Regions from separate parts of the Neobacillus sp. B4I6 genome, predicted to be linked through region 1. Evidence: a T-box and tRNA genes for the amino acid it is inferred to sense, from the RefSeq annotation. Region 1 holds a T-box; the other regions hold tRNA genes.
The links. The T-box of region 1 lies ahead of pheS (phenylalanine--tRNA ligase subunit alpha). A T-box ahead of a tRNA ligase gene usually reads a tRNA of that ligase, here a tRNA-Phe.
Positions count from the first base shown of each region.

Region 2: it has a tRNA-Phe gene. The T-box ahead of pheS (phenylalanine--tRNA ligase subunit alpha) is inferred to sense a tRNA for this amino acid. The anticodon was not compared.
Region 3: it has a tRNA-Phe gene. The T-box ahead of pheS (phenylalanine--tRNA ligase subunit alpha) is inferred to sense a tRNA for this amino acid. The anticodon was not compared.

Region 1 covers NZ_JBNPWB010000002.1:315,057-325,512, reverse strand. The annotation lists gene pheT (phenylalanine--tRNA ligase subunit beta) at 1-1,358, opposite strand, end outside; gene pheS (phenylalanine--tRNA ligase subunit alpha) at 1,417-2,454, opposite strand; T-box leader at 2,529-2,776, opposite strand; gene QF028_RS03390 (TrmH family RNA methyltransferase) at 2,838-3,587, opposite strand; gene sspI (small acid-soluble spore protein SspI) at 3,707-3,913, shown strand; gene QF028_RS03380 (M42 family metallopeptidase) at 4,001-5,086, opposite strand; partial or broken gene QF028_RS03375 (GerAB/ArcD/ProY family transporter) at 5,332-6,427, shown strand; gene QF028_RS03370 (spore germination protein) at 6,485-8,014, shown strand; gene QF028_RS03365 (Ger(x)C family spore germination protein) at 8,042-9,196, shown strand; gene dut (dUTP diphosphatase) at 9,387-9,821, opposite strand; gene QF028_RS03355 (sigma-w pathway protein ysdB) at 9,992-10,369, shown strand; gene QF028_RS03350 (DUF1294 domain-containing protein) at 10,388-10,456, opposite strand, start outside.
Region 2 covers NZ_JBNPWB010000002.1:144,260-154,715, forward strand. The annotation lists gene QF028_RS02435 (solute symporter family protein) at 1-110, opposite strand, end outside; gene QF028_RS02440 (DUF485 domain-containing protein) at 110-436, opposite strand; tRNA gene QF028_RS02445 (tRNA-Ala) at 780-852, opposite strand; gene QF028_RS02450 (MgtC/SapB family protein) at 934-1,629, opposite strand; rRNA gene QF028_RS02455 (16S ribosomal RNA) at 2,196-3,745, shown strand; rRNA gene QF028_RS02460 (23S ribosomal RNA) at 3,950-6,886, shown strand; rRNA gene rrf (5S ribosomal RNA) at 7,013-7,129, shown strand; tRNA gene QF028_RS02470 (tRNA-Val) at 7,139-7,214, shown strand; tRNA gene QF028_RS02475 (tRNA-Thr) at 7,247-7,319, shown strand; tRNA gene QF028_RS02480 (tRNA-Lys) at 7,465-7,540, shown strand; tRNA gene QF028_RS02485 (tRNA-Leu) at 7,555-7,639, shown strand; tRNA gene QF028_RS02490 (tRNA-Gly) at 7,654-7,728, shown strand; tRNA gene QF028_RS02495 (tRNA-Leu) at 7,739-7,827, shown strand; tRNA gene QF028_RS02500 (tRNA-Arg) at 7,850-7,923, shown strand; tRNA gene QF028_RS02505 (tRNA-Pro) at 7,930-8,006, shown strand; tRNA gene QF028_RS02510 (tRNA-Ala) at 8,024-8,099, shown strand; tRNA gene QF028_RS02515 (tRNA-Met) at 8,118-8,194, shown strand; tRNA gene QF028_RS02520 (tRNA-Ile) at 8,221-8,297, shown strand; tRNA gene QF028_RS02525 (tRNA-Ser) at 8,317-8,409, shown strand; tRNA gene QF028_RS02530 (tRNA-Met) at 8,441-8,514, shown strand; tRNA gene QF028_RS02535 (tRNA-Asp) at 8,517-8,593, shown strand; tRNA gene QF028_RS02540 (tRNA-Phe) at 8,616-8,691, shown strand; tRNA gene QF028_RS02545 (tRNA-His) at 8,719-8,794, shown strand; tRNA gene QF028_RS02550 (tRNA-Gly) at 8,812-8,885, shown strand; tRNA gene QF028_RS02555 (tRNA-Ile) at 8,892-8,968, shown strand; tRNA gene QF028_RS02560 (tRNA-Asn) at 9,000-9,074, shown strand; tRNA gene QF028_RS02565 (tRNA-Ser) at 9,078-9,168, shown strand; tRNA gene QF028_RS02570 (tRNA-Glu) at 9,177-9,248, shown strand; gene glgB (1,4-alpha-glucan branching protein GlgB) at 9,838-10,456, shown strand, end outside.
Region 3 covers NZ_JBNPWB010000002.1:5,709,016-5,719,471, reverse strand. The annotation lists rRNA gene QF028_RS30465 (16S ribosomal RNA) at 1-60, opposite strand, end outside; gene QF028_RS30460 (hypothetical protein) at 565-804, shown strand; tRNA gene QF028_RS30455 (tRNA-Asn) at 1,867-1,941, opposite strand; tRNA gene QF028_RS30450 (tRNA-Ile) at 1,966-2,039, opposite strand; tRNA gene QF028_RS30445 (tRNA-Gly) at 2,044-2,117, opposite strand; tRNA gene QF028_RS30440 (tRNA-Cys) at 2,128-2,201, opposite strand; tRNA gene QF028_RS30435 (tRNA-Tyr) at 2,211-2,295, opposite strand; tRNA gene QF028_RS30430 (tRNA-Phe) at 2,328-2,400, opposite strand; tRNA gene QF028_RS30425 (tRNA-Asp) at 2,593-2,669, opposite strand; tRNA gene QF028_RS30420 (tRNA-Met) at 2,673-2,746, opposite strand; tRNA gene QF028_RS30415 (tRNA-Ser) at 2,917-3,009, opposite strand; tRNA gene QF028_RS30410 (tRNA-Ala) at 3,017-3,089, opposite strand; tRNA gene QF028_RS30405 (tRNA-Pro) at 3,110-3,186, opposite strand; tRNA gene QF028_RS30400 (tRNA-Arg) at 3,193-3,266, opposite strand; tRNA gene QF028_RS30395 (tRNA-Leu) at 3,289-3,377, opposite strand; tRNA gene QF028_RS30390 (tRNA-Gly) at 3,388-3,462, opposite strand; tRNA gene QF028_RS30385 (tRNA-Leu) at 3,477-3,561, opposite strand; tRNA gene QF028_RS30380 (tRNA-Lys) at 3,576-3,651, opposite strand; tRNA gene QF028_RS30375 (tRNA-Thr) at 3,672-3,747, opposite strand; tRNA gene QF028_RS30370 (tRNA-Val) at 3,769-3,844, opposite strand; tRNA gene QF028_RS30365 (tRNA-Glu) at 3,850-3,924, opposite strand; rRNA gene rrf (5S ribosomal RNA) at 3,963-4,079, opposite strand; rRNA gene QF028_RS30355 (23S ribosomal RNA) at 4,156-7,090, opposite strand; rRNA gene QF028_RS30350 (16S ribosomal RNA) at 7,294-8,843, opposite strand; partial or broken gene QF028_RS30345 (hypothetical protein) at 9,306-9,854, opposite strand; gene QF028_RS30340 (2-methylaconitate cis-trans isomerase PrpF family protein) at 10,301-10,456, opposite strand, start outside.

The DNA.
Region 1 (10,456 bases):
GTGATGGTATCTTCTTCGATACTTACACCGAATTGAAGACGATCAAAGATTTCCTTCACGTCCTTCATCACAAGGTCTGTGCCAAGGACACGATTGATTTTTTCTAAAGTAATCGAAACAACTGCCGGCTCAACCGTCATTGTGTCTGCTTCAGCAGCACCTTCTAATACTTCACCGCCTGCGTATTTTGCCATTAGATAGGCGGCACGCTCTCCGGCAGCACGAACACGATTCGGGTCGACACCTTTTTCAAATCGAGCGCTCGCTTCACTTCTTAAACCATGCTCTTTCGAAGCTTTTCTGATCGTAGCCCCGTTAAAGTAAGCTGATTCAAGTAAAACAGTCGTTGTGTCTGAAATTACTTCTGAATTTGCTCCCCCCATAACACCAGCTAGGGCAACAGGTTCAGTTCCATTTGTAATGACTAAATGATCAGCTGTAAGTGTGCGTTCTGCATCATCGAGCGTGACAAATTTCTCCCCATCTGCTGCACGGCGGACAAGGATTTCTTTTGAACCTAAGCGGTCATAATCAAACGCATGGAGCGGCTGACCGTATTCAAGAAGAATATAGTTAGTAATATCAACCACGTTATTGTGCGGACGAATTCCTGCTGACATCAAGCGCGTTTGCATCCATAAAGGTGATGGACCGATTTTTACATTTTTAATGATTTTTGCCACATATAATGGGTTATCTTCTTTTGCCTCAACGACAATTTTCACATAATCAGATGCTTTTTCAGTTGCAGACTGAAGATTCGTTTCCGGAAGTTTAACCTCTCTCCCAAGGATCGCCGCCACTTCATAGGCAACTCCTAGCATACTTAAGCAATCCGCACGATTTGGAGTCAAGCTCAACTCAAGGATCTCATCGTCACGATTTAACATGGCAAGTGCATCAACACCCACTTCAGCATCCGCTGGAAAAACAAAGATTCCCTCAGAATATTCTTTCGGTACAACTTTTCCTTCCATCCCTAACTCAGTAAGCGAACAAATCATTCCGTTCGATTCTTCGCCGCGTAGTTTCGCCCGTTTAATTTTAAAATTACCTGGAAGAACTGCACCAACTGTGGCCACTGCAACCTTTTGACCTTGGGCCACATTCGGAGCACCGCAAATAATTTGGACCGGTTGTTCCCCGCCTACATCAACAAGACACTTACTTAATTTATCAGCATTTGGGTGCTGCTCGCGTTCAAGGACATGACCAACGACTACACCTTGGATGCCGTCGTTAAGGATTTCTACTCCTTCGACCTCAATACCGCTTTTTGTAATTTTTTCAGCTAATTCAGATGCAGTTACTCCAGTTAAATCAATATAATCCTGGAGCCATTTATATGAAACGAACATGTCGTCATCCTCCTTTATTTTTATCAAGCTTCAACGGCTTGGGTTGAAGCATTCAGTTTCACTCGTGTTTTGAAAATTGTTTTAAGAAACGAACATCATTTGTATAGAAATGTCTGATATCATCCACACCGTACTTTAACATCGCAATCCGCTCTGGTCCCATACCGAAAGCAAAGCCAGTGTATTTTTTAGAGTCATATCCAGCCATCTCAAGAACGTTAGGATGGACCATACCGGCACCGAGAATTTCGATCCAGCCTGTTCGCTTACAAACGCTGCAGCCATGACCGCCGCAGATTTTACAAGAAATATCCATTTCTACTGAAGGTTCAGTAAATGGGAAAAAGCTTGGACGCAGGCGGATTTCACGATCTTCGCCGAACATTTTTTTCGCAAAAACTTCTAATGTTCCTTTTAGGTCACTCATGCGGATGTTCTCACCGACCACAAGACCTTCGATTTGCATAAATTGATGGGAGTGTGTCGCATCATCATTATCACGACGGTACACCTTTCCTGGGCAGATAATTTTGATAGGACCCTTGCCTTGGTGCTTTTCCATCGTACGAGCTTGAACAGGTGATGTATGGGTACGGAGCAGGATATCTTCTGTGATATAGAAAGAGTCCTGCATGTCGCGGGCCGGGTGCCCCTTCGGTAAATTAAGCGCTTCGAAGTTATAATAATCCTGCTCTACTTCAGGACCTTCCGCTACCTGATACCCCATACCAATGAATAAATCCTCAATTTCTTCGATGATTCTTGTCAGTGGATGGTGGTTTCCAACCTTAACTGGTCGTCCTGGGAGGGTAACATCGATGCTTTCAGAAGCTAATTTTTCTAAAACAGCCGCCTCTTCTAACCCCGTATGTTTGGCTTCAATTTTAACGGCAATCGCTTCACGGACTTCGTTTGCTAATGCCCCCATAACTGGACGCTCCTCAGCAGAAAGCTTTCCCATTCCGCGTAGTACTTCCGTGATTGGGCCCTTTTTACCTAGGTAGGCAACACGAATGTCATTTAATTCTTTTAAGCTTACCGACTGTTCAATTTTTTGAATAGCCTCTTCCTGCAATTCCTTTAAACGTTCTTGCATGTCAATTCCTCCTTAATATTAATCAGTTGATCGGTGTCAGGCACCAATGAAAAAACAAAAAAACCCCATCCCTGGAAAGGGACGAGGTTTATAGTTCGCGGTACCACCCTTGTAAACACGTTATGTAAAGAAACATTGTGTTCGCTTCATTCGGATAACGGCATCTGCCGGTGCATCTTTACATTTTCGTTCGCGAAAATGGTCCCGATGCCAACTCAGGAGGTGAACTTCGCTTATCCTTTCCATAAAAGTGCTTTCAGTCGCGGCACTTTCTCCCTAAATGGTCACTAAATAAGGTACTTTTCTCCGTCATCGTTCTTTAATATTCAATATTGTTCATTATTATATAATAATTTCCCTGTAAAGGTCAAACTAGTTTCCGCCTATTTTTTCAAATAATAGAGCAGAATCCCTGTTGCAACGGCAACATTCAAGGATTCACTTTTGCCGTAAATCGGGATATACAGGTTGGCTGTGGTGCTTGAGAGTATGTCTTTCCCGACGCCATTCCCTTCGTTTCCAACGATCAGGGCAAACGAATCACCTGTGGAAATGTCAGTATATGCAGATGCCCCTTCAAGTGCTGTACCGTATACAGGAATATTTTTTTCCTGGAGTTTGTCCATCCATTCATGAAGGTCGCCTCTTATTATCGGAAGGTGAAAATGGCTTCCTTGTGCCGACCTAAGGACCTTTGAGTTGTAAATATCCACACTTCCCCGTCCTACCACAACGGCGTCGATCCCTGCTGCATCTGCTGTGCGAATCATTGTTCCGAGATTTCCTGGGTCCTGAACGGCATCAATAAATAGGAAGGTCTTGGCATCTACCACTTCAGCATTTGCTATTTGGCAAACCCCATAAACTCCTTGTGGTGCCTCTGTATCTGTTAATGCATTCGATATCTCTTCCGTGACTTGTATTACTGGCGTCGAACCAGTATCGAAGCGGGAAGGTAAATCTACTTTTTCAGAAACTATGATTTCTACAATTTGCTCTCCTTGTTTTAGCGCTTCCTCCACTAAATGAAAGCCTTCAACTAAAAATGTTCCTGACTTATCCCGTTCTTTTTTGGTTAAAAGCTTTTTCCACTGTTTTACTTTAGGGTTATTTATCGATTCAATATATTTCAAAACCCGCTCTCCTTTTACAATTACGATGATTTTTTAATTATAGCCTAATAAAAATACATAATAAAACCAAAAGTAGAAAAACTATTTAAGAAATACAGGATAAAAAGGAGTGCATATACATGAATTTAAATTTACGTAATGCCATTGTTCACAATGTTTCGGGAAATACACAAGATCAATTAGAAGATACCATTGTTGATGCCATTCAAAATGGGGAAGAAAAAATGCTCCCAGGTCTTGGTGTTTTATTTGAAATCATTTGGAAAAATTCATCCGAAGATGAGAAAAAAGAAATGCTTACAACCCTTGAAAGCGGGTTAAAGTAATCATTTGTTGAAGCTGCCGATTACCCATCGGCAGTTTTTTATTTAAAAAAATCCCCGGCAAAGTTCATCCGGGGACCCCACAAAAAGTTATTCAAACGTAATTTTATCAACAGTCTCTCGGTCTAAGCGCTTAATAACTTCGACAATCAACTTCACTGCGTTTTCATAATCATCACGATGGAGCATAGCCGCATGTGAATGAATATAGCGCGTCGCAATCGTAATCGGAAGCGCCGGAACCCCATGATGTGTCAAGTGGATTGACCCTGCATCTGTACCACCGCCAGGAATGGACTCGAATTGATAAGGGATGTTCAATTCATCGGCTGTATCGGTCACTAAATCACGTAAACCTTTATGCGCTACTAGTGAGGCATCATAGATAACAACTTGTGGTCCCTTCCCCATCTTACTCATTGCTTCTCTTTCCGAAATTCCAGGTGTATCTCCGGCAATACCGACATCAACAGCAAAGCCGATATCCGGTTTGATTTTTGCAGTGGCTGTCTTAGCACCGCGCAACCCTACCTCTTCTTGAACATTACCTACCCCATAAACAACGTTCGGATGATCTACACCCTTTAATTGTTTCAGGACATCAATGGCAATTGCACAGCCAATCCGGTTATCCCAAGCCTTGGCTAATAGCATTTTTTCATTGTTCATCACTGTAAATTCAAAATATGGCACAACCATATCGCCTGGACGAACGCCCCATTCAGTGGCTTCCTCACGGCTAGATGCACCAATATCAATAAACATGTCTTTAATTTCAACCGGTTTCTTACGAGCTTCCGGTGATAAAATATGCGGAGGCTTAGAACCGATAATCCCGGTTACATCTCCTTTTCTTGTAACAATCGTCACACGCTGTGCAAGCATTACCTGCCCCCACCAGCCGCCAACCGTTTGAAAACGAAGGAAACCTTTGTCATCGATTTGAGTAATCATAAACCCGACTTCATCTAAGTGACCAGCCACCATGATTTTCGGGCCGCCCTCTTTACCTACCTTTTGAGCAATCAAACTGCCAAGTCCATCGGTTGTGATTTCATCAGCGAATGGAGCTATGTATTTTTCCATGACCTCGCGAACTTCACGCTCATTGCCGGGAATCCCCCTGGCATCAGTTAACTCTTTTAACATCGTCAAGGTTTCATCTAGTTTTTCCATTATTTCGCCCCCTTTGTATAGGTACAATTTTATTATACAGAAGTAAATTGTAAAGTTACAAATTTCGCTCTGATTGGTTTAAATAACTCAGCATCCTTTGATTCTTTAAGAGGTTCACGGAATCTAGTCTTCATGGATAACATGTATCTTTATGGAGAATATTAAGTAAAAAGGAATACTTTGTTAAGGACGGGTTTGCTTTTGTATGTCATAAGCCTTTTTTACTGCAAAAGGGAGATAAATTAATGATTAAGGAAAAAATCAGTGCAATCCAGCTTTTTTATTTAATGGCAGGCTATGTATTAGGCACCGCGATGATTTTGGGATTAGGGGCAGACACGAAGCAGGATGCATGGATCTATATCTTAATCGGAATGGTATCCAGTCTATTATTAATGGTTGTTTATACGCAATTATCAACCTATTATTCAGGGGATACACTCGTTCAGATGCTTCCAAAGATAATCGGAAGGTTTCTTTCCTATCCCATTATCCTGCTTTATATTGCGCATTTTACCTATTCTGCTGCAAGAGCGTGCAGAGAATTGGGGGATCTGATTGTCTCAACCATCCTAACTGAAACCCCAATCTTAGTGGTAATAGGAAGTTTTATGGTGTTAATGATATATTGCTTGCTGGGCGGAGTAGAGACTTTGGGGCGAATGGCGGAAATCGTCTTTCCTATATATATTTTTGCTCTTATCCTGATTTGGCTTCTATTACTAAGTGTTGATCCATTTGATGTAAAAAATCTAACTCCTATTAGGTAATGGTGTAACGCCCCTATTGAAAAAAGCAGTTCCAAAAGCCATAAACTTCCCATTTGGCGAAACCGTTGTCATTATGATGTTTTTTCCTTTTCTAAGTAATAAACAAAATATAAGAAAGATAGGATTGTCCAGTCTAGTTATCGGAGGAATCCTGTTAACAGTTAATTCTATTATGATGATTTCTACATTAGGACCGGAAATTTACAGCCAGGACCTTTTTACACTGCTTGCTGCAACTCAAATGGTTTCTGTTGCAGACTTTCTTGAGCGGTTTGATGCCCTAGTTATTTTAATGATGGTAGCAGGAGTATTTTTTAAGGTGGGAGGATTTACATTCGGTGCTTCCATTGCTATTTCTCAATTATTCAAGTTAAAACAAACTCGTTCCGTATTGATTGCACTAGGGTTAATTATTACCCCCTTATCGCTCATAAGCTCACCTAATTATGTTGAACATTTAGTTTTTGGATTTAAGTTTTATGTTCCATATTTTATGACTCTATTACAAATCATGGTGCCAATTTTATTACTTTTCATCGCAATGATTCGTAAAAAATTGGGCCATCTATAGTCTCACTTAATCAATAAGGGTGGTACGTTCATTGAGAAATTTAAGACGAATTAAAAAATTAAATTCGACTATCCAAAATCAAAACCGAGACAAAATTCAGGAGGAAAAAGGAAACGATCAATTATCAGGGTTTCTTCAGGAAGATTACAGGTAAGGAAGTATTTTGAAGGGGCTTCAGATTTTAGATATCGTGAGCTTGAAATATGCTCTACATACTCGGCTATGATTTTTTATCTCGATGGACTAGTGGGTATAGAAAGAATTGAATTAAATGTCATAACTCCTTTAGTCAAAAACAATGATGCATTCCTAAATAACCCTAAACCGACAATTGGCACCATAGTAGAAGAACTAAGTTCAGCTCAAGTAAAACAAGGAGAAACAATCCAGGAAGTGATTAATCATATTTTGTTAGGTGACACCGTTTTACTGATTAATGGATTTAAACAATTCCTTTTTATTAGTGAACAAGCATGGGAAAAGCGCTCAATTGAAGAACCTCTATCCGAAGCAGTCGTTTTAGGACCAAGAGAAGGCTTTACTGAAAATATCCGAACCAATACAAGCATGATTCGAAGACGCTTAAAAACAACTAAACTTAAATTCGAAAGTATAAAAATCGGGAACCTTTCCCAAACCGAAGTAGTCATTACTTATCTTGATGGGATTGCACAGCATTCAATCGTGGAAGAAGTTCGCAGTAGATTAAACCAGATTAATATCGATGCGATTGAGGACAGCTGCTACATTGTGGAGCTTATTGAGGATCATCCTTTCTCAGTGTTTCCGCGAATATTGCAAACTGAACGACCAGATCGAGTGGTCGGTAACCTTCTTGAAGGCAGGATTGGGATTATCGTTGAAAATAGCCCTTTTGCTCTTGTTGTTCCTGTGACTTTTTTTCAAATGATGAGTTCTCCTGAAGACTATTATGGAAAGTTTATCGTGGCAACATTTATTCGATTCATCCGCTATCTATTTTTATTGGTTGCACTATTATTTCCCTCCATTTATATTGCTGTGACTACCTTCCATCAGGAATTACTGCCAACCAATCTTTTGTTTAGTGTTGCGGCTTCACGGGAAACGGTGCCCTTTCCAGCGGTTATCGAAGCCCTATTAATGGAAATAACCTTTGAAGTATTGCGTGAAGCAGGGTTACGATTGCCGCGTCCAATTGGATCAACCGTTAGTATTGTTGGGGCATTAGTAATCGGCCAAGCAGCTGTTGAGGCAGGAATTGTTTCTGCTCCATTAGTCATCGTTGTATCCACTACAGGCATTGCATCATTTATGTTTCCTAGTTATACCTTAACAGGAGCTATTCGGATCCTTCGGTTTTTAATGATTTTTTTATCCGCAACGTTAGGGTTTTATGGGATCTTGTTAGGAGTTTTCTTTATTTTAGTTCACCTTGTTCAACTTCGTTCCTTTGGTGTTCCTTATTTGGCCCCTGTCGCCCCACTTAATTTTAACAACCTTAAAGACGTTTTTATTCGTGTTCCTTGGTGGAAGATGAATGAACGCCCAGAACAAACAGGAAAAAGGAATTTGAAGAGATTAGGTTCCCGAAACCGTAAATACTAGTTCGTTTTAAAAGGACGGGATGGGATTATGAAAGCGATTAGAAAGCTGCTAATAGTCGGCATAAACGTTTTTTTGCTTACAGGTTGTTGGAACCGGATTGAAGTGAATGATATTGCCATAGTTACCGCGATTGGATTAGACCTTGTTGAAGACGATATGATTCGCTTAACCCTTCAAGTAGCCATACCAACTAAGTTAGGACCCTCTGGAGGAAGTAATGGAGGAGGAAAAGAACGCAGTACATTTGTCATTTCAGAGAAAGGTGTGACCGTTTCTGAAGCTTACCGAAATTTACAACTGAAGCTATCAAGACGTGTATTCTTTTCTCAAAGCAGGATCTTATTGATCGGTGAGGCTTTAGCTAGGAAGGGAGTATCTAATATTATTGATTTTTATAAAAGGTTCCACCAATCTCGAATGAACAGTTTTATCATGTTTACAAAAGGAGAGGCTTCCGAAGTTATTAAAAACATACCAAATTTAGAAAGTATTTCGGCAGAAGAAACAAAGGAACTTGCAAAGCTAAGTGTAGGTTTAAAGGTTTATGTCAGAGACTTTTTGAACATGCTTCTTACAGATGGATTAGAACCATATGCCCCTCAGTATAAATTAACTTCATTAGAAGTAGATACAAAAAATGAATCAGGAAAAACACAGGCTATCAATGGGGCTGCTGTATTTAAAAAAGACAAGCTAATAGGTTGGATGGATGAAACTGAAACCCGTGGAATTTTATGGCTTCGTAATGAAATAGAAGGAGGAGTCATTTCCATTGAAGTCCCAAAGGAAAAAGGCGGGGGAAATATTAGTTTTGATATTATTAGATCAAAAACCAAAATTCTTCCCCATCTTGAACATGGACAAATGAAACTTACTGTAAATGTTACCTCAGAACTGAGTGCAATTGAAAATTCTTCAAAGCTAGTATTATTTAATCCAAAAGTAATCGAAGAGACTCAAAAAAATATTGAAAAGGAGATTAAAGCTCGAATTCAATTGGTAGTGAATGGGGCTCAAAAAGACTTTCAATCAGACATATTTGGATTTGGCCAAGCCGTTTACAGAGAATATCCAAAAGCATGGAATACGTTTTATAAGAAGAATTGGAACCAGGAGTTTTCACAAGTAGACGTAACCATCCATTCAAAAGTTTTTATAAGAAGAATCGGCTTAAGTAAGTGAAGAAATACTTCATAAAAAAAAATAAAAAATGTTCTAATCCTTTTTGGTATAAAAGGGGAACCATACCTATTTTTATTCTCAGAAGATTATCGATTAAAATAGTATGAAAAGGGACATTCTCACCTTATTAAAGAAATTTGATGCTGCAAAGCCCAAATTCTAATTAAGGAACGAATGTCCAATAATACTTTTATTTACCGGAAGAACCGAATCCACCTTCTGATCTACCCGTATCCGATAATATTTCTGTTTCTATAAGGTTAACTTTTAATACTGGGGCAATAACCATTTGGGCAATTCTCATTTGTTTTTCAATTGTAAAATCCTCTTTCCCATGATTAATAAGGATAATTTTTATTTCCCCTCGGTACCCTTCATCAATAGTCCCAGGACTATTAAGCACAGTTATGGAGTGATTTAAGGCTAGACCGCTTCTAGGCCTAATCTGCGCCTCGGTTCCTTTAGGTAATTCAATTTGTAACCCCGTTCTTATTAAACCAGCTTCCCCTGCTTTGATTATTTTTTCCTCTATAGAAAATAAATCTAATCCAGCATCACCTTCATGCGCTCGATAGGGTAATAAAGCATCATCGTTTATTAATTTAACTTTCAATTTATATTCCATTTCGAACCTCGTTTCAAGAAATTTTTATGTAGCTTAATTATTGATTAATATATTGACTTGTTTTTACTATTTTTTAATAATCAAGCCTGCCAATTTCCATAAATGATAAAAGTGAAACTTTTTTCCTGATGAATCGTATTAGAAGGAAAAAAGGTGTAGGAGGCTTAGCCATGATATGGTTGCTGCGCTTCGTATTGTTGTTTTTCCTATTCTTCTTATTTAGCTATGTGTTAAAATCCCTTTTTACATCGAAACGAAAACTAGAAGCTGCCCGTAAACATAAACGTTTTTTATTAATTGATGATCAGGATGTCAGAAAAAATTTCTTACTTACTTATAAAGGTGCTATATTTGCTGGTGAGAAATACATGGGTCCTGCTGACAACACCTTTGACGTCGTCTCAATCATCATCTCGCCTGAAAATGCAGTCTCGCTAAAAGGGCTAGTTAAGGATGACTTTTTTTATATGGATAAAAAAATCCTTGAGTGTTATCCGAATGCTGAAATCCATTGGAAAAGTCCGGTGAAGGAATTTTTGCAGGATTAGCCGCCATTCATGCTCTTTTTAGATCAGAAACTTTATGAGAAGAACGAGTTCGATTACTGCTAGGACAGGAAAACCAATTTTAAACGA
Region 2 (10,456 bases), 170 kb from region 1:
CCAGCCGTGTAGAACTCACTTGCATTTTTCGTCCGTTTTGAAGCGAAGTATGTAATCACTAACGTAACAAAAACGATACATAGAAACATAGTAAATGCAGCTGTATTCATTAGTTAGTCCCTCCTTCTTGGATGACTTTATTAGCTAATTCATCAAATCTTGCTGCTTTTTTCGAGTAAAGCATACATAAAACCCATGTCATGACGAATTGTAAGAAAGCAAAGACCCATGCCCATGTTATACTTCCGATAAACTTATGATTTAACACTGTCGAATAGGAAGTTAATACAGGCAATGCAAAATAAAAACAAAAAAAGAATATGGTGATTGGCACGATGAATTTTTTCTTTTCGGAGAGTAATTTTTGAAATGATGATGATTGAACAATTGCAGTGTAATCGCTTTCAGAATTAACCTTAGTTTTTTTTGCCTCCAATGGTAGTTCCCCCTCTCATATAAAAGCCCTTTGTTCAAATCTGAGGTCAAATAAAAGACAATGCTGATTGGTCATTTGTTGAGGAAAAATAGATCGTGGCGGTAATTATACTGGAAGAAATTAATTTTTTAAAATTCGCTCCTTTAAATACAGATTTTTCTAAATTTTAAAATTACATTTTCGATTTTATTATATTGAGAAGGGAATTTGCAATAGGAAATTTCAAAAAAAGGTAAAAATACCCATTAAAAATTTATTAGGAGAAATAATTGAGAGGGTTGGATGTTATTTTGTAAATCAGAGAAATAAAAAAAACCCTTGCAGCGCAAAGGTTTTCGAAATATGGAGAATAGGGGGCTCGAACCCCTGACCTCTTGCATGCCATGCAAGCGCTCTCCCAGCTGAGCTAATCCCCCAGTTTATTGGTACAAGAAAAATTATATCTGTATTGCTATTATCTTGCAAGAGAAAATTTTGATTTAACATAAAATTTTTTTCTAGCCAATACTTTCGATTTCAACTTTCTGAACACCTTCTAAATTCGATACAGAGGAATACACATCGGTTGTCTTTTCACGGTAATCCACTGCAACTAAGATTTGAACAAGATGGTCCCCGTTGTCTAAATCTTTAATCTTAAGTCTACGAACAATATAATTTTTTTCTAATAAGAAAGAAATCGCTTTATCAATTTGATTTTGGTCTCTAATAAACAAGTGCAACATGACTTCTTTTTCCCGTAATTGTTTGGGACCAATGATCTTCATTAAAAATGGAACAAATTCCACACTAATCATAAGTAGCGCAACACCAACAAATGCCTCTATGAAAAAACCAGCTCCGACAGCTATGCCAATTCCTGCGGCTCCCCATATCATCGCAGCAGTAGTTAATCCTGAAATACTATCATTGCCCCGTCTTAGGATAACACCCGCACCTAAGAAACCAATTCCTGAAACAATCTGTGCTGCTAAGCGAAGAGGGTCCATTGTAATTTTAACATTATCCGAATTGGGAAACATATACGCCGATTCAATCGATACAATTGTCAGCAAACAACTCACAACCGAGATAACCAGACTTGTCTTAAGTCCAACTGGTTTCCTTTTTAATTCTCGTTCTAGGCCGATAATAAGGCCAAAAACAGCAGAAACACCTAACTTAATTAATATATGGATATCGATACTACTCATCTTTAGGTTCACGTCCAATTACACAGTCTGTTGACTGAAGTTTTGTTTGTTGTGGTGGTAGAAAATATAGAGCATTGGAAAAAATTAAAGGTTTTCCTATGTTGATTCTACACATAAACGAGTATCTAATGGAAGTACAAGTGGGAACTTATATTTTTATGTACTATGGAAATTATTTACTATTAATCAATAACCGTCTATTTATTATATGATAAGAAGGATCAAAAAAGGCTATATCAATGAGGTTTACATTTCCCTGTTTTTTATATGGTCCTTACTTTAGTAATAAGAATGAGCTTTTCAAAAAAACTTTTAAAATTATATTGCAAACATTAATTTATCATGTTATATTAAATCTCGTCCTCATCGAGAGAGTCAACTAACGAAAAAAAGATTTTTAAAAAGTTGTTGACATTAAGATGTTGGATATGATAAATTAATAAAGTCGCTTACGAGCGAATGAGAAATTGATCTTTGAAAACTAAACAAACAAAATCGTGCAAACAAACAAAATTTTAGTTTCAATTACGAAACTAAGCCAACGTAACAAAATGAGCTAATCAACTTTCTTGGAGAGTTTGATCCTGGCTCAGGACGAACGCTGGCGGCGTGCCTAATACATGCAAGTCGAGCGAATCAATAGGAGCTTGCTCCTGTTGGTTAGCGGCGGACGGGTGAGTAACACGTGGGCAACCTGCCTGTAAGACTGGGATAACACCGGGAAACCGGTGCTAATACCGGATAATCCTTTTTCTCTCATGAGGAAAAGCTGAAAGTCGGTTTCGGCTGACACTTACAGATGGGCCCGCGGCGCATTAGCTAGTTGGTGAGGTAACGGCTCACCAAGGCGACGATGCGTAGCCGACCTGAGAGGGTGATCGGCCACACTGGGACTGAGACACGGCCCAGACTCCTACGGGAGGCAGCAGTAGGGAATCTTCCACAATGGACGAAAGTCTGATGGAGCAACGCCGCGTGAGCGATGAAGGCCTTCGGGTCGTAAAGCTCTGTTGTTAGGGAAGAACAAGTACCGGAGTAACTGCCGGTACCTTGACGGTACCTAACCAGAAAGCCACGGCTAACTACGTGCCAGCAGCCGCGGTAATACGTAGGTGGCAAGCGTTGTCCGGAATTATTGGGCGTAAAGCGCGCGCAGGCGGTCCTTTAAGTCTGATGTGAAAGCCCACGGCTCAACCGTGGAGGGTCATTGGAAACTGGGGGACTTGAGTGCAGAAGAGGAAAGCGGAATTCCACGTGTAGCGGTGAAATGCGTAGAGATGTGGAGGAACACCAGTGGCGAAGGCGGCTTTCTGGTCTGTAACTGACGCTGAGGCGCGAAAGCGTGGGGAGCAAACAGGATTAGATACCCTGGTAGTCCACGCCGTAAACGATGAGTGCTAAGTGTTAGGGGGTTTCCGCCCCTTAGTGCTGCAGCTAACGCATTAAGCACTCCGCCTGGGGAGTACGGCCGCAAGGCTGAAACTCAAAGGAATTGACGGGGGCCCGCACAAGCGGTGGAGCATGTGGTTTAATTCGAAGCAACGCGAAGAACCTTACCAGGTCTTGACATCCTCTGACACTCCTAGAGATAGGATTTTCCCCTTCGGGGGACAGAGTGACAGGTGGTGCATGGTTGTCGTCAGCTCGTGTCGTGAGATGTTGGGTTAAGTCCCGCAACGAGCGCAACCCTTGATCTTAGTTGCCAGCATTCAGTTGGGCACTCTAAGATGACTGCCGGTGACAAACCGGAGGAAGGTGGGGATGACGTCAAATCATCATGCCCCTTATGACCTGGGCTACACACGTGCTACAATGGATGGTACAAAGGGCTGCAAGACCGCGAGGTTTAGCCAATCCCATAAAACCATTCTCAGTTCGGATTGCAGGCTGCAACTCGCCTGCATGAAGCCGGAATCGCTAGTAATCGCGGATCAGCATGCCGCGGTGAATACGTTCCCGGGCCTTGTACACACCGCCCGTCACACCACGAGAGTTTGTAACACCCGAAGTCGGTGGGGTAACCGCAAGGAGCCAGCCGCCTAAGGTGGGACAGATGATTGGGGTGAAGTCGTAACAAGGTAGCCGTATCGGAAGGTGCGGCTGGATCACCTCCTTTCTAAGGATAAAGCTGGACCTGTGAGCCAGACAAAACAGTTTGTGGCACGATCTTTGTTTGTTTAGTTTTGAGAGTACAATTCTCTCAAAGCTTTTTTTAATCGTTCTTTGAAAACTAGATAATCGTAATGAAGAAGTCAATGTAAGAACCGAGTCAATGCCATTTTAGTTTTCTCTCTTATGTAAGTAAGAGAATAACCTTTTAGGTTAAGTTAGAAAGGGCGCACGGTGAATGCCTTGGCACTAGGAGCCGATGAAGGACGGGACTAACACCGATATGCTTCGGGGAGCTGTAAGTAAGCTTTGATCCGGAGATTTCCGAATGGGGGAACCCACTGTTCGTAATGGAACAGTATCTTTACCTGAATACATAGGGTATTGAAGGCATACCCGGGGAACTGAAACATCTAAGTACCCGGAGGAAGAGAAAGCAAACGCGATTCCCTGAGTAGCGGCGAGCGAAACGGGACATAGCCCAAACCAAGAGGCTTGCCTCTTGGGGTTGTAGGACACTCAACGTGGAGTTACAAAGGAACGGGGTAGATGAAGCGACCTGGAAAGGTCCGTCATAGAAGGTAAAAACCCTGTAGTCGAAACTTCGTTCCCTCCTGAGTGGATCCTGAGTACGGCCGGACACGAGAAATCCGGTCGGAAGCAGGGAGGACCATCTCCCAAGGCTAAATACTCCCTAGTGACCGATAGTGAACCAGTACCGTGAGGGAAAGGTGAAAAGCACCCCGGAAGGGGAGTGAAATAGTTCCTGAAACCGTGTGCCTACAAGTAGTTAGAGCCCGTTAATGGGTGATAGCGTGCCTTTTGTAGAATGAACCGGCGAGTTACGATCCCATGCAAGGTTAAGTTGAAGAGACGGAGCCGCAGCGAAAGCGAGTCTGAATAGGGCGTATGAGTATGTGGTCGTAGACCCGAAACCAGGTGATCTACCCATGTCCAGGGTGAAGTCCAGGTAACACTGGATGGAGGCCCGAACCCACGCACGTTGAAAAGTGCGGGGATGAGGTGTGGGTAGCGGAGAAATTCCAATCGAACTTGGAGATAGCTGGTTCTCTCCGAAATAGCTTTAGGGCTAGCCTCACGTAGTAAGAGTCTTGGAGGTAGAGCACTGTTTGGACTAGGGGCCCTCATCGGGTTACCGAATTCAGACAAACTCCGAATGCCAAAGACTTATCCGTGGGAGTCAGACTGCGAGTGATAAGATCCGTAGTCAAAAGGGAAACAGCCCAGACCACCAGCTAAGGTCCCAAAGTATACGTTAAGTGGAAAAGGATGTGGAGTTGTTTAGACAACCAGGATGTTGGCTTAGAAGCAGCCACCATTTAAAGAGTGCGTAATAGCTCACTGGTCGAATGACTCTGCGCCGAAAATGTACCGGGGCTAAACGTATCACCGAAGCTGTGGATTGACATCTCTGATGTCAGTGGTAGGAGAGCGTTCTAAGGGCGTTGAAGCTAGACCGTAAGGACTGGTGGAGCGCTTAGAAGTGAGAATGCCGGTATGAGTAGCGAAAGATGAGTGAGAATCTCATCCACCGAATGCCTAAGGTTTCCTGAGGAAGGCTCGTCCGCTCAGGGTTAGTCGGGACCTAAGCCGAGGCCGAAAGGCGTAGGCGATGGACAACAGGTTGATATTCCTGTACCACCTCTTTATCGTTTGAGCAATGGGGGGACGCAGGAGGATAGGGTAAGCGCGCTGTTGGATATGCGCGTCTAAGCAGTTAGGCTGAGAAGTAGGCAAATCCGCTTCTCGCGAAGGCTGAGCTGTGATAGCGAGGGAAATTTAGTACCGAAGTTCCTGATTCCACACTGCCAAGAAAAGCCTCTAGCGAGATAAAAGGTGCCCGTACCGCAAACCGACACAGGTAGGCGAGGAGAGAATCCTAAGGTGAGCGAGAGAACTCTCGTTAAGGAACTCGGCAAAATGACCCCGTAACTTCGGGAGAAGGGGTGCTTTTTGAGGTGAATAGCCTCGAAGAGCCGCAGTGAATAGGCCCAGGCGACTGTTTAGCAAAAACACAGGTCTCTGCGAAGCCGCAAGGCGAAGTATAGGGGCTGACGCCTGCCCGGTGCTGGAAGGTTAAGAGGAGGGGTTAGCTGCTAAGCGAAGCTCTGAATCGAAGCCCCAGTAAACGGCGGCCGTAACTATAACGGTCCTAAGGTAGCGAAATTCCTTGTCGGGTAAGTTCCGACCCGCACGAAAGGCGTAACGATCTGGGCACTGTCTCAACGAGAGACTCGGTGAAATTATAGTACCTGTGAAGATGCAGGTTACCCGCGACAGGACGGAAAGACCCCGTGGAGCTTTACTGTAGCCTGATATTGAATTTTGGTACAGCTTGTACAGGATAGGTAGGAGCCTGAGAAGCCGGAGCGCTAGCTTCGGTGGAGGCGTCGGTGGGATACTACCCTGGCTGTATTGAAATTCTAACCCGCACCCCTGATCGGGGTGGGAGACAGTGTCAGGTGGGCAGTTTGACTGGGGCGGTCGCCTCCTAAAGAGTAACGGAGGCGCCCAAAGGTTCCCTCAGAATGGTTGGAAATCATTCGCAGAGTGTAAAGGCACAAGGGAGCTTGACTGCGAGACCTACAAGTCGAGCAGGGACGAAAGTCGGGCTTAGTGATCCGGTGGTTCCGCATGGAAGGGCCATCGCTCAACGGATAAAAGCTACCCCGGGGATAACAGGCTTATCTCCCCCAAGAGTCCACATCGACGGGGAGGTTTGGCACCTCGATGTCGGCTCATCGCATCCTGGGGCTGTAGTCGGTCCCAAGGGTTGGGCTGTTCGCCCATTAAAGCGGTACGCGAGCTGGGTTCAGAACGTCGTGAGACAGTTCGGTCCCTATCCGTCGTGGGCGCAGGAAATTTGAGAGGAGCTGTCCTTAGTACGAGAGGACCGGGATGGACGCACCGCTGGTGTACCAGTTGTTCTGCCAAGGGCATCGCTGGGTAGCTATGTGCGGACGGGATAAGTGCTGAAAGCATCTAAGCATGAAGCCCCCCTCAAGATGAGATTTCCCATAGCGCAAGCTAGTAAGAACCCTGAAAGATGATCAGGTTGATAGGTCAGAGGTGGAAGCGTGGTAACATGTGGAGCTGACTGATACTAATCGTTCGAGGACTTAACCAATTTTTAAGGCATACTCGTTTTTACAACTTCTTCAGCATTATCTAGTTTTGAGGGAATGAAAAAAAATAATTTTCCTCTTGAAAAATATGAAAAAGACATTATAATAAAATAGTGTCGAATAAATGGTCTGGCAATAATGGCGAGAAGGTCACACCCGTTCCCATACCGAACACGGAAGTTAAGCTTCTCAGCGCCGATGGTAGTTGGGACACGCGTCCCTGTGAGAGTAGGACGTTGCCAGGCTGTAAATATGGAGGATTAGCTCAGCTGGGAGAGCATCTGCCTTACAAGCAGAGGGTCGGCGGTTCGAGCCCGTCATCCTCCACCATATTTACCTATAAATATTATTCCAAACTATTTGCCGGGGTAGCTCAATTGGTAGAGCAACTGACTTGTAATCAGTAGGTTGGGGGTTCAAGTCCTCTCGCCGGCACCTTTGTATGAGCCATTAGCTCAGTTGGTAGAGCAGATTGCGTACTTCATTGAAGGAGCTTCTGCGGGCAATCTGCGAGAAAGAACGTAAGTTCTTTTGAGCATCTGACTTACGCTAATAAAAGATTAGAAAATCATCTTACGATGAGCCATTAGCTCAGTTGGTAGAGCATCTGACTTTTAATCAGAGGGTCGAAGGTTCGAGTCCTTCATGGCTCACCATTTTAAATGAATATGCGGGTGTGGCGGAATTGGCAGACGCACCAGACTTAGGATCTGGCGCCGCAAGGCGTGGGGGTTCGACTCCCTTCACCCGCACCATTTAATTTTCATATGCGGAAGTAGTTCAGTGGTAGAACATCACCTTGCCAAGGTGGGGGTCGCGGGTTCGAATCCCGTCTTCCGCTCCAATTATTTTAAGCCGGGGTGGCGGAACTGGCAGACGCACAGGACTTAAAATCCTGCGGTAGGTGACTACCGTACCGGTTCGATTCCGGTCCTCGGCACCATTTTAGTTCATTAAATTTATATGCGCCCTTAGCTCAGCTGGATAGAGTGTTTGACTACGAATCAAAAGGTCGGGAGTTCGAATCTCTCAGGGCGCACTTTAACGGGAAGTAGCTCAGCTTGGTAGAGCACTTGGTTTGGGACCAAGGGGTCGCAGGTTCGAATCCTGTCTTCCCGACCATTCTTCTTACTTCTTATGGGGCCTTAGCTCAGCTGGGAGAGCGCCTGCTTTGCACGCAGGAGGTCAGCGGTTCGATCCCGCTAGGCTCCACCATAATTAAATTGTATATTTGGCGGTGTAGCTCAGCTGGCTAGAGCGTACGGTTCATACCCGTAAGGTCGGGGGTTCGATCCCCTCCGCCGCTACCAAATATTTTAAAGATGTATTTTAATTTGGACCTTTAGCTCAGCTGGTTAGAGCAGACGGCTCATAACCGTCCGGTCGTAGGTTCGAGTCCTACAAGGTCCACCATTAGTTTCATAGTTAACACGGAGGAATACCCAAGTTTGGCTGAAGGGATCGGTCTTGAAAACCGACAGGCGGGTCATACCGCGCGGGGGTTCGAATCCCTCTTCCTCCTCCATATTTTTCACTAAAATAATAATTTCTATTGTCGCGGGGTGGAGCAGTCTGGTAGCTCGTCGGGCTCATAACCCGAAGGTCGCAGGTTCAAATCCTGTCCCCGCAATTGGTCTGGTAGTTCAGTTGGTTAGAATGCCTGCCTGTCACGCAGGAGGTCGCGGGTTCGAGTCCCGTCCAGACCGCCATTTTCATTTGGCAAAGTAATATGGCTCAGTAGCTCAGTCGGTAGAGCAAAGGACTGAAAATCCTTGTGTCGGCGGTTCGATTCCGTCCTGAGCCACCATTTTAATTAAATAGAGTTTTTATTGTGGCGATTGTGGCGAAGTGGTTAACGCACCTGATTGTGGTTCAGGCATTCGTGGGTTCGATTCCCATCAGTCGCCCCATAATAAATCTATTATATGCGGGTGTAGTTTAGTGGTAAAACCTCAGCCTTCCAAGCTGATGATGAGAGTTCGATTCTCTTCACCCGCTCCAATTTATGGGCCTATAGCTCAGCTGGTTAGAGCGCACGCCTGATAAGCGTGAGGTCGATGGTTCGAGTCCATTTAGGCCCACCATATATCTTTTCACAGCAGCAACTTTAATTGTTCCGCAGTAGCTCAGTGGTAGAGCTATCGGCTGTTAACCGATCGGTCGTAGGTTCGAGTCCTACCTGCGGAGCCAAACGGGGAAGTACTCAAGTGGCTGAAGAGGCGCCCCTGCTAAGGGTGTAGGTCGGGTGACCGGCGCGAGGGTTCAAATCCCTCCTTCTCCGCCATATATTAAGGCCCCTTGGTCAAGCGGTTAAGACACCTCCCTTTCACGGAGGTAACACGGGTTCGAGTCCCGTAGGGGTCATAAAAAAAACTGATAACAATATGTTATCAGTTTTTTTTTGATCTATTAAAGAAAGAAAGATATAGATTACGTTTATGATTTCAAAGAGCTATTGGATACATTTTAAAGACTTTTTATCGAACTATTGACGCCAATAAGTCCCTTTGGCTCCATTTTACAGAAACTCTCCGCTTTTTCCATGAGATGTCAAAACCAATAAATCCGCTTGAATGTCCAAATTCTTAGAACCAAACGAGGACGCCTTTTATACAAGGATCTTTATATTGATATAACTTTTAGCGACCTCCTCTCCTTAGTGAAAGCCTTGATAACGCTTACATTTGCAACAATTTCCCCTAATTTTGAACTATCATTCAAATAACATTTTTGAATGAAAATGATAAAAAAACTAAAAAAAATTTATATATTTTTGGCGATTACTGATAGAAAAATTGGTGTATAGTGTCGAAACTTGTCGCACCTTAGGTTTTTATGGCATATAGCCTCAGCTATTGTCAGAAAAGATAAAAAAGTTTTATGAGGAATATTGATTAATAGCCATTATAATTGGTCTTTGAAATACATATTTTCATTGGGAATGAGGAGAGCCATGACAGTGAATACGTTTTTTCCGACTGACTATCAGTTACATTTATTTCACGAGGGAAATTTTTTCCAAAGTCATCAGCTTTTTGGCGCTCATATCTTTAAGAATTCCGATAAGGTTTATACACGATTTTGCGTATGGGCCCCTAATGCAATGCAGGTTAGGCTTGCGGGGGATTTTAATAACTGGAATGGTGAAGGGTATGAATTGCAAAAGGTTAATGATGAGGGAGTTTGGATTCTGATTGTTAATAGGGATCTAACAGGGAAGCTTTATAAGTATGAAATTATCACACATTCTGGTGAGAGGCTGCTAAAATCAGATCCATTTGCTTTTTATTCTGAAATAAGACCGAATACAGCTTCTATTGTTTATTCGTTAAACCATTATGAGTGGCAAGACAATCATTGGATGAATCGAAGAGGAAAAAAGAACCTCCTTTCTGAGCCAGTGGTAATTTATGAATTGCATTTGGGTTCATGGAAAAATAAGGAAGACGGCGAATATCTAAATTATAAAGAATTGGCATTGGAACTTATTCCATATGTAATTGAGCACGGATTTACACATATAGAGTTATTACCTCTAGTCGAACACCCTCTCGATGCCTCATGGGGTTATC
Region 3 (10,456 bases), 5.4 Mb from region 1:
TTGCATGTATTAGGCACGCCGCCAGCGTTCGTCCTGAGCCAGGATCAAACTCTCCAAGAAAGTTGATTAGCTCATTTTGTTACGTTGGCTCATGTTCTCCATATTAATAGAAGAAACACGATATTTTTTGTTTGTTTGAACGTTTTTGTTTGTTTAGTTTTCAAAGAACAATCTATCATGTCAGAAGCGACATTTATTATTATATCGAATCTCAATTACTATGTCAATATAATAATATAACTTTTTTGTTTTCACTTTTAACTATTAAAACCGCCGTTAAAAGCAACTTAGCTATCATAACATCTCCAATTTACAAATGCAACAGAAAGTTTTTCTTTTTTTAGGGAAGTTCACTTCCTTAAAACTATTTCTTGAGATAACAATATCTTATCTTTTTAAATCAACAACCAAAACCCTGGCCACTTGCAGTCTTCAACAAATATCATGGCCTAACAGGCACTGGAAATAGGGTAGGATTTTAGCGTATACTAGTTTAAGTAAATATAAATATATAAAATCTAAATCTATGAATTTGATTGCTTTCTATCTGGAGATGATTATCATATGAGAATTGTAACAAAAGTTAAAAATGAAGAACTAGAAATTATAAAAATCTATATAAGCCTGGGATTTACGATCACTGTAGAAATATTCACAGTTCCAGAGGGCTACAAAAGCTTAGCGAATAATTCCTTCCCTCAACACGATGAATTATTAGGAACTGGAGTGCATGAAAATAAAAAAGAGAGTGTAAAACTAGCCATCAAAGATTTACGGGAATTGATGGAAGCGTTCGAGGAATAATACTCCGAACCATAGTCTAAAAACCATGCTGGTAAAAAGCAGCATGGTTTTTATATCTTTATCGCTCAGCGACTGGCACCTGAATTAAGAAAGCACCTTTTCATAGCTAAGCAGCAGAAATAATGCTTCAGGAAGTTTCAATGTCCTCAGCGATGGTTCCCACAACCTCCAAGAACCGACCTCGGGTCTTTATGAACTGACAAATCTCCCCCTTTTCTCCCAAGTTTCCTAACTAATCAAACGTTTGATTAAAATCGCCTAAATCCTTGATATATATCGAAGCATCCTTCCCAATTCATATAATTAATGTTGAAAAATGTAAGAAAAAAAGGGGGGGAAAATAGCGATCAAACCGCTAGCGTCACGAAACGACACTCTTTCAACTAAATACCCTATAAGCTATACTAATTAAACGTTTGATTGAAATAGCTGGAAGTACTGAAATAAAAGAATTTCCTTACAACTCTTGCATGTAGATTGTCGAGATGCGTTTGAACATTCCGCAGGAAATAACCCACCTTTCTACAAAAACAGATCAGTTTCTCCCAAACCTCCATGATTCTATGAAAATCACGGCTTTTTGATACTATCCAAACGTTTAATTAAAAGTAGCCTCAGACCGCTCCATTACTAGATTTAGTACTCCAAATGCCTGTGAAGAATGTCGAAAACTGTCCTCAACATGACACTTTTAAAAAGGAGCCATGATTAATTGCTGAACCAGGAATCGTGGCTATACCTATTACTGCGGCGGTATAAGTCACCAAAAATAGGTAGTAAATATCTTCTGCCTTAAACGAATTACCAATTTTTATCCAGCAAATGTCGTAAGTTTTATTAAATATGTAGTAAGTGTCTGTAATTATGTTGTAAGTATCCGTACAGGTGTTGTAAATTCCCCAAAATATGTAGTAAGTATCCATAATTTTGTAGTTAGTTCCTATCTGTAGGAATTTTATCTCTATTAGACGCAGAAAAACCACCTTTAAAAAATAAAATCTTTTTTAAAAGGTGGTTTGTATAAAAAAGGAACAAGCGAACCGTCCCTTCGGTTTAAAAAAGTGGCTCCGCAGGTAGGACTCGAACCTACGACCGATCGGTTAACAGCCGATAGCTCTACCACTGAGCTACTGCGGAATAATAAAATATAAATTAGTATAGTGGGCCTAAATGGACTCGAACCATCGACCTCACGCTTATCAGGCGTGCGCTCTAACCAGCTGAGCTATAGGCCCAATTTGGAGCGGGTGAAGAGAATCGAACTCTCATCATCAGCTTGGAAGGCTGAGGTTTTACCACTAAACTACACCCGCATTAAAAATTTGGAGGCAACACCCGGATTTGAACCGGGGATAAAGGTTTTGCAGACCTCTGCCTTACCACTTGGCTATGCTGCCTAACTACTATGGTGGAGGGGGACGGATTCGAACCGCCGAACCCTGAGGGAGCGGATTTACAGTCCGCCGCGTTTAGCCACTTCGCTACCCCTCCATATAAGACTAATAGAGTTCTAAATTTAACGATGGCTCAGGACGGAATCGAACCGCCGACACAAGGATTTTCAGTCCTTTGCTCTACCGACTGAGCTACTGAGCCGTAATTAGGATGGTTTCCTAAACTTAATTCTGCACGTCCTTTGCTCGAAAGAACTCACGTACTTTCTCGCAGATTGCCGCAGATGTTTTTCAGTGATGTAAACAATCTGCTCTACCGACTGAGCCTAGAATATATATTTTTCTAAAAAAAAAAAAATCTATAATAACAGTAGTTAACCTACTGGGATAAAAATGGCGGTCCGGACGGGACTCGAACCCGCGACCTCCTGCGTGACAGGCAGGCATTCTAACCAACTGAACTACCGGACCATATTGCGGGGACAGGATTTGAACCTGCGACCTTCGGGTTATGAGCCCGACGAGCTACCAGACTGCTCCACCCCGCGACAATAGAAATTATAAAGTTTTGTCCATGCTCAATTTTCCATGGACTGTATCAATCTCAGAAAGCATATGCAAGCAGCAGCTCGATTGATACAACTCGCAGATTATTCATGAAGCAATGCTCGTTGCTCCACCCCGCGACAATAGAAATCATTTATTTTAATAAAAAATATGGAGGAGGAAGAGGGATTCGAACCCCCGCGCGGTATGACCCGCCTGTCGGTTTTCAAGACCGATCCCTTCAGCCAAACTTGGGTATTCCTCCGAATAAGTGGAGCCTAGCGGGATCGAACCGCTGACCTCCTGCGTGCAAAGCAGGCGCTCTCCCAGCTGAGCTAAGGCCCCATAAAGTTATAAGTAAAGAATGGTCGGGAAGACAGGATTCGAACCTGCGACCCCTTGGTCCCAAACCAAGTGCTCTACCAAGCTGAGCTACTTCCCGTTAAAGTGCGCCCTGAGAGATTCGAACTCCCGACCTTTTGATTCGTAGTCAAACACTCTATCCAGCTGAGCTAAGGGCGCATATGAAATTAATGAACTTAAATGGTGCCGAGGACCGGAATCGAACCGGTACGGTAGTCACCTACCGCAGGATTTTAAGTCCTGTGCGTCTGCCAGTTCCGCCACCCCGGCTTAAAACAATTGGAGCGGAAGACGGGATTCGAACCCGCGACCCCCACCTTGGCAAGGTGATGTTCTACCACTGAACTACTTCCGCATATGAAAATTAAATGGTGCGGGTGAAGGGAGTCGAACCCCCACGCCTTGCGGCGCCAGATCCTAAGTCTGGTGCGTCTGCCAATTCCGCCACACCCGCATATTCATTTAAAATGGTGAGCCATGAAGGACTCGAACCTTCGACCCTCTGATTAAAAGTCAGATGCTCTACCAACTGAGCTAATGGCTCATCATAAGATGAAAGAAAAATGGTGCCGGCGAGAGGACTTGAACCCCCAACCTACTGATTACAAGTCAGTTGCTCTACCAATTGAGCTACCCCGGCGTAAAGTATGAAAGGTAAATATGGTGGAGGATGACGGGATCGAACCGCCGACCCTCTGCTTGTAAGGCAGATGCTCTCCCAGCTGAGCTAATCCTCCAAATATGGTGACCCCTACGGGACTCGAACCCGTGTTACCTCCGTGAAAGGGAGGTGTCTTAACCGCTTGACCAAGGGGCCATATTTAATGTTGGCAAAAAAATAAACCCAAAGGGTAAGCCTGGCAACGTCCTACTCTCACAGGGACGCGTGTCCCAACTACCATCGGCGCTGAGAAGCTTAACTTCCGTGTTCGGTATGGGAACGGGTGTGACCTTCTCGCCATTGCTGCCAGACTTGTTTTTTGAGGTATCATTCCCTCAAAACTAGATAATGCAGAAGAAGTTTGTAAAACGAGTGTGCCTTAAAAATATGGTTAAGTCCTCGAACGATTAGTATCAGTCAGCTCCACATGTTACCACGCTTCCACCTCTGACCTATCAACCTGATCATCTTTCAGGGTTCTTACTAGCTTGCGCTATGGGAAATCTCATCTTGAGGGGGGCTTCATGCTTAGATGCTTTCAGCACTTATCCCGTCCGCACATAGCTACCCAGCGATGCCCTTGGCAGAACAACTGGTACACCAGCGGTGCGTCCATCCCGGTCCTCTCGTACTAAGGACAGCTCCTCTCAAATTTCCTGCGCCCACGACGGATAGGGACCGAACTGTCTCACGACGTTCTGAACCCAGCTCGCGTACCGCTTTAATGGGCGAACAGCCCAACCCTTGGGACCGACTACAGCCCCAGGATGCGATGAGCCGACATCGAGGTGCCAAACCTCCCCGTCGATGTGGACTCTTGGGGGAGATAAGCCTGTTATCCCCGGGGTAGCTTTTATCCGTTGAGCGATGGCCCTTCCATGCGGAACCACCGGATCACTAAGCCCGACTTTCGTCCCTGCTCGACTTGTAGGTCTCGCAGTCAAGCTCCCTTGTGCCTTTACACTCTGCGAATGATTTCCAACCATTCTGAGGGAACCTTTGGGCGCCTCCGTTACTCTTTAGGAGGCGACCGCCCCAGTCAAACTGCCCACCTGACACTGTCTCCCACCCCGATCAGGGGTGCGGGTTAGAATTTCAATACAGCCAGGGTAGTATCCCACCGACGCCTCCACCGAAGCTAGCGCTCCGGCTTCTCAGGCTCCTACCTATCCTGTACAAGCTGTACCAAAATTCAATATCAGGCTACAGTAAAGCTCCACGGGGTCTTTCCGTCCTGTCGCGGGTAACCTGCATCTTCACAGGTACTATAATTTCACCGAGTCTCTCGTTGAGACAGTGCCCAGATCGTTACGCCTTTCGTGCGGGTCGGAACTTACCCGACAAGGAATTTCGCTACCTTAGGACCGTTATAGTTACGGCCGCCGTTTACTGGGGCTTCGATTCAGAGCTTCGCGTGAGCTAACCCCTCCTCTTAACCTTCCAGCACCGGGCAGGCGTCAGCCCCTATACTTCGCCTTGCGGCTTCGCAGAGACCTGTGTTTTTGCTAAACAGTCGCCTGGGCCTATTCACTGCGGCTCTTCGAGGCTATTCACCTCAAAAAGCACCCCTTCTCCCGAAGTTACGGGGTCATTTTGCCGAGTTCCTTAACGAGAGTTCTCTCGCTCACCTTAGGATTCTCTCCTCGCCTACCTGTGTCGGTTTGCGGTACGGGCACCTTTTATCTCGCTAGAGGCTTTTCTTGGCAGTGTGGAATCAGGAACTTCGGTACTAAATTTCCCTCGCTGTCACAGCTCAGCCTTCGCGAGAAGCGGATTTGCCTACTTCTCAGCCTAACTGCTTAGACGCGCATATCCAACAGCGCGCTTACCCTATCCTCCTGCGTCCCCCCATTGCTCAAACGATAAAGAGGTGGTACAGGAATATCAACCTGTTGTCCATCGCCTACGCCTTTCGGCCTCGGCTTAGGTCCCGACTAACCCTGAGCGGACGAGCCTTCCTCAGGAAACCTTAGGCATTCGGTGGATGAGATTCTCACTCATCTTTCGCTACTCATACCGGCATTCTCACTTCTAAGCGCTCCACCAGTCCTTACGGTCTAGCTTCAACGCCCTTAGAACGCTCTCCTACCACTGACATCTAAGATGTCAATCCACAGCTTCGGTGATACGTTTAGCCCCGGTACATTTTCGGCGCAGAGTCATTCGACCAGTGAGCTATTACGCACTCTTTAAATGGTGGCTGCTTCTAAGCCAACATCCTGGTTGTCTAAACAACTCCACATCCTTTTCCACTTAACGTATACTTTGGGACCTTAGCTGGTGGTCTGGGCTGTTTCCCTTTTGACTACGGATCTTATCACTCGCAGTCTGACTCCCACGGATAAGTCTTTGGCATTCGGAGTTTGTCTGAATTCGGTAACCCGATGAGGGCCCCTAGTCCAAACAGTGCTCTACCTCCAAGACTCTTACTACGTGAGGCTAGCCCTAAAGCTATTTCGGAGAGAACCAGCTATCTCCAAGTTCGATTGGAATTTCTCCGCTACCCACACCTCATCCCCGCACTTTTCAACGTGCGTGGGTTCGGGCCTCCATCCAGTGTTACCTGGACTTCACCCTGGACATGGGTAGATCACCTGGTTTCGGGTCTACGACCACATACTCATACGCCCTATTCAGACTCGCTTTCGCTGCGGCTCCGTCTCTTCAACTTAACCTTGCATGGGATCGTAACTCGCCGGTTCATTCTACAAAAGGCACGCTATCACCCATTAACGGGCTCTAACTACTTGTAGGCACACGGTTTCAGGAACTATTTCACTCCCCTTCCGGGGTGCTTTTCACCTTTCCCTCACGGTACTGGTTCACTATCGGTCACTAGGGAGTATTTAGCCTTGGGAGATGGTCCTCCCTGCTTCCGACCGGATTTCTCGTGTCCGGCCGTACTCAGGATCCACTCAGGAGGGAACGAAGTTTCGACTACAGGGTTTTTACCTTCTATGACGGACCTTTCCAGGTCGCTTCATCTACCCCGTTCCTTTGTAACTCCATGTTGAGTGTCCTACAACCCCAAGAGGCAAGCCTCTTGGTTTGGGCTATGTCCCGTTTCGCTCGCCGCTACTCAGGGAATCGCGTTTGCTTTCTCTTCCTCCGGGTACTTAGATGTTTCAGTTCCCCGGGTATGCCTTCCATACCCTATGTATTCAGGTAAAGATACTGTTCCATTACGAACAGTGGGTTCCCCCATTCGGAAATCTCCGGATCAAAGCTTACTTACAGCTCCCCGAAGCATATCGGTGTTAGTCCCGTCCTTCATCGGCTCCTAGTGCCAAGGCATTCACCGTGCGCCCTTTCTAACTTAACCTAAAAGGTTATTCTCTTACTTACATAAGAGAGAAAACTAAAATGGCATTGACTCGGTTCTTACATTGACTTCTTCATTACGATTATCTAGTTTTCAAAGAACGAAAGTGTCTTGAGAGAATTGCACTCTCAAAACTAAACAAACAAGAAACGTCAATCAAACAAACTGTTTTGTCTGGCTCATATGTCCAGCTTTATCCTTAGAAAGGAGGTGATCCAGCCGCACCTTCCGATACGGCTACCTTGTTACGACTTCACCCCAATCATCTGTCCCACCTTAGGCGGCTGGCTCCTTGCGGTTACCCCACCGACTTCGGGTGTTACAAACTCTCGTGGTGTGACGGGCGGTGTGTACAAGGCCCGGGAACGTATTCACCGCGGCATGCTGATCCGCGATTACTAGCGATTCCGGCTTCATGCAGGCGAGTTGCAGCCTGCAATCCGAACTGAGAATGGTTTTATGGGATTGGCTAAACCTCGCGGTCTTGCAGCCCTTTGTACCATCCATTGTAGCACGTGTGTAGCCCAGGTCATAAGGGGCATGATGATTTGACGTCATCCCCACCTTCCTCCGGTTTGTCACCGGCAGTCACCTTAGAGTGCCCAACTGAATGCTGGCAACTAAGATCAAGGGTTGCGCTCGTTGCGGGACTTAACCCAACATCTCACGACACGAGCTGACGACAACCATGCACCACCTGTCACTCTGTCCCCCGAAGGGGAAATTCCTATCTCTAGGAGTGTCAGAGGATGTCAAGACCTGGTAAGGTTCTTCGCGTTGCTTCGAATTAAACCACATGCTCCACCGCTTGTGCGGGCCCCCGTCAATTCCTTTGAGTTTCAGCCTTGCGGCCGTACTCCCCAGGCGGAGTGCTTAATGCGTTAGCTGCAGCACTAAGGGGCGGAAACCCCCTAACACTTAGCACTCATCGTTTACGGCGTGGACTACCAGGGTATCTAATCCTGTTTGCTCCCCACGCTTTCGCGCCTCAGCGTCAGTTACAGACCAGAAAGCCGCCTTCGCCACTGGTGTTCCTCCACATCTCTACGCATTTCACCGCTACACGTGGAATTCCGCTTTCCTCTTCTGCACTCAAGTCCCCCAGTTTCCAATGACCCTCCACGGTTGAGCCGTGGGCTTTCACATCAGACTTAAAGGACCGCCTGCGCGCGCTTTACGCCCAATAATTCCGGACAACGCTTGCCACCTACGTATTACCGCGGCTGCTGGCACGTAGTTAGCCGTGGCTTTCTGGTTAGGTACCGTCAAGGTACCGGCAGTTACTCCGGTACTTGTTCTTCCCTAACAACAGAGCTTTACGACCCGAAGGCCTTCATCGCTCACGCGGCGTTGCTCCATCAGACTTTCGTCCATTGTGGAAGATCCCCTACTGCTGCCTCCCGTAGGAGTCTGGGCCGTGTCTCAGTCCCAGTGTGGCCGATCACCCTCTCAGGTCGGCTACGCATCGTCGCCTTGGTGAGCCGTTACCTCACCAACTAGCTAATGCGCCGCGGGCCCATCTGTAAGTGTCAGCCGAAACCGACTTTCAGCTTTTCCTCATGAGAGGAAAAGGATTATCCGGTATTAGCACCGGTTTCCCGGTGTTATCCCAGTCTTACAGGCAGGTTGCCCACGTGTTACTCACCCGTCCGCCGCTAACCAACAGGAGCAAGCTCCTGCAGGTTCGCTCGACTTGCATGTATTAGGCACGCCGCCAGCGTTCGTCCTGAGCCAGGATCAAACTCTCCAAGAAAGTTGATTAGCTCATTTTGTTACGTTGGCTCATGTTCCTCATATTAATAGAAGAAACACGATATTTTTTGTTTGTTTGCACGTTTTTGTTTGTTTAGTTTTCAAAGAACAATCTATCATGTCAGAAGCGACATTTATTATTATATCGAATCTCTATTACTATGTCAATATAATATTTTAATTTTTTTGTTCTCACTTTCAACGAATTTGACAGCCGTTAAAAGCAACTTCCTTATAATAGCACCTTCGATTTACTTATGCAACAGAAAGTTTTTCTTTTTTTTAATGGACTGTTCATTTCCTCAAAACTTTTTTGAGATAACACCCCTTTCCTCTCAAATCATAACCAAATTCAGCCCTACGAAACGATGAGAAGAAGAAAGGAACCCGAGCGATTATCCTTGATTCCTTTCTCTAAACCCTATTTTATTTTGTCTACTTTTGGGATTGCAACGCACAGGACCTAGCCTAGCATTTTGTATTGGGCTTTTACTAGTTCATAGTAAACTCCTTGTTCTGCCATTAGTGTGTCGTGATTTCCTTGCTCAAGGATATGTCCATGGTCCAGTACAATAATTTTGTCTGCTTCTCTGATGGTTGAGAGCCTATGAGCAATCATTATGGCGGTTCTATCTTTTAATAATGTTTTTAATGCCTTTTGAATTTTTACCTCAGTCTCTGTATCAATGCTCGCTGTTGATTCATCAAGGATGAGAATTTTCGGGTCAGCCAGGAGTGCTCTTGCAAAAGAGAGAAGCTGACGTTCCCCTACCGCTGTCGTCTCACCTGCTTTAATCGTAAGAGAAACTCCATTTAACGCTTTTCGTTTTCCATCGTAAGAAAACTCTACCTCTTCAAAATCAATATGGCCTTTAATCGAGGAAAGTTTAATAGGATTTGGAGATTCTATCACACTAGGTCGTTCATCTAAAAACTCAAACACAAGCTCAGAAGAAGCCATTCCAATTAGAAGCTGGTTATAGAATTGCCCAAGACGAGAAATCGGCTCCCAGCCTTTTTCGAGTGTCACAACGGTTCGAAGCGAAATGGCAGTCATTTCATTGGCTCTTCCTGCATCTCTTTCCTTATGCCAAATGAGTTTATGACGTTCGACGTCAAGTCGCTCGTCCGCCGAAACTGGAATCGATAACGTGTGCTTAAACTCAAGGACTGTAAGCAGGGCACTTCTTTCCAATAAGGTAAATTCCGCTGGTATCCCTTTTGTTGTGATGGCGGAATAACCCTTCGCTTCCTTGAACATATATTCGTTCCCGACATCGCCTGTGTCTTCGTATATACCGAGACGCTGGAAGGCCTCACCGGTTTTTTTATCCGTTACATCATACGTGCCATCTTCATGGAACAGTAAATGCACAAATTCATTTTCCATTTCCAAGTCGTTAACAGGGGCTTTTACCTTCCAGATACCTCATTTAGTAAAACATTTACTTATATAATTTACGCTAACTTAGATATATACTCGTAATTTTTCTTTGTATATGCATATCCTTCCAAAATCACACGTGCTGTTCTTACTACCTTAATTGCGGTAATATTTCCTGCAATTAAATCAACCTTTGTTTCCATGATTCCAGCAGGATGTGCTAATCGGAT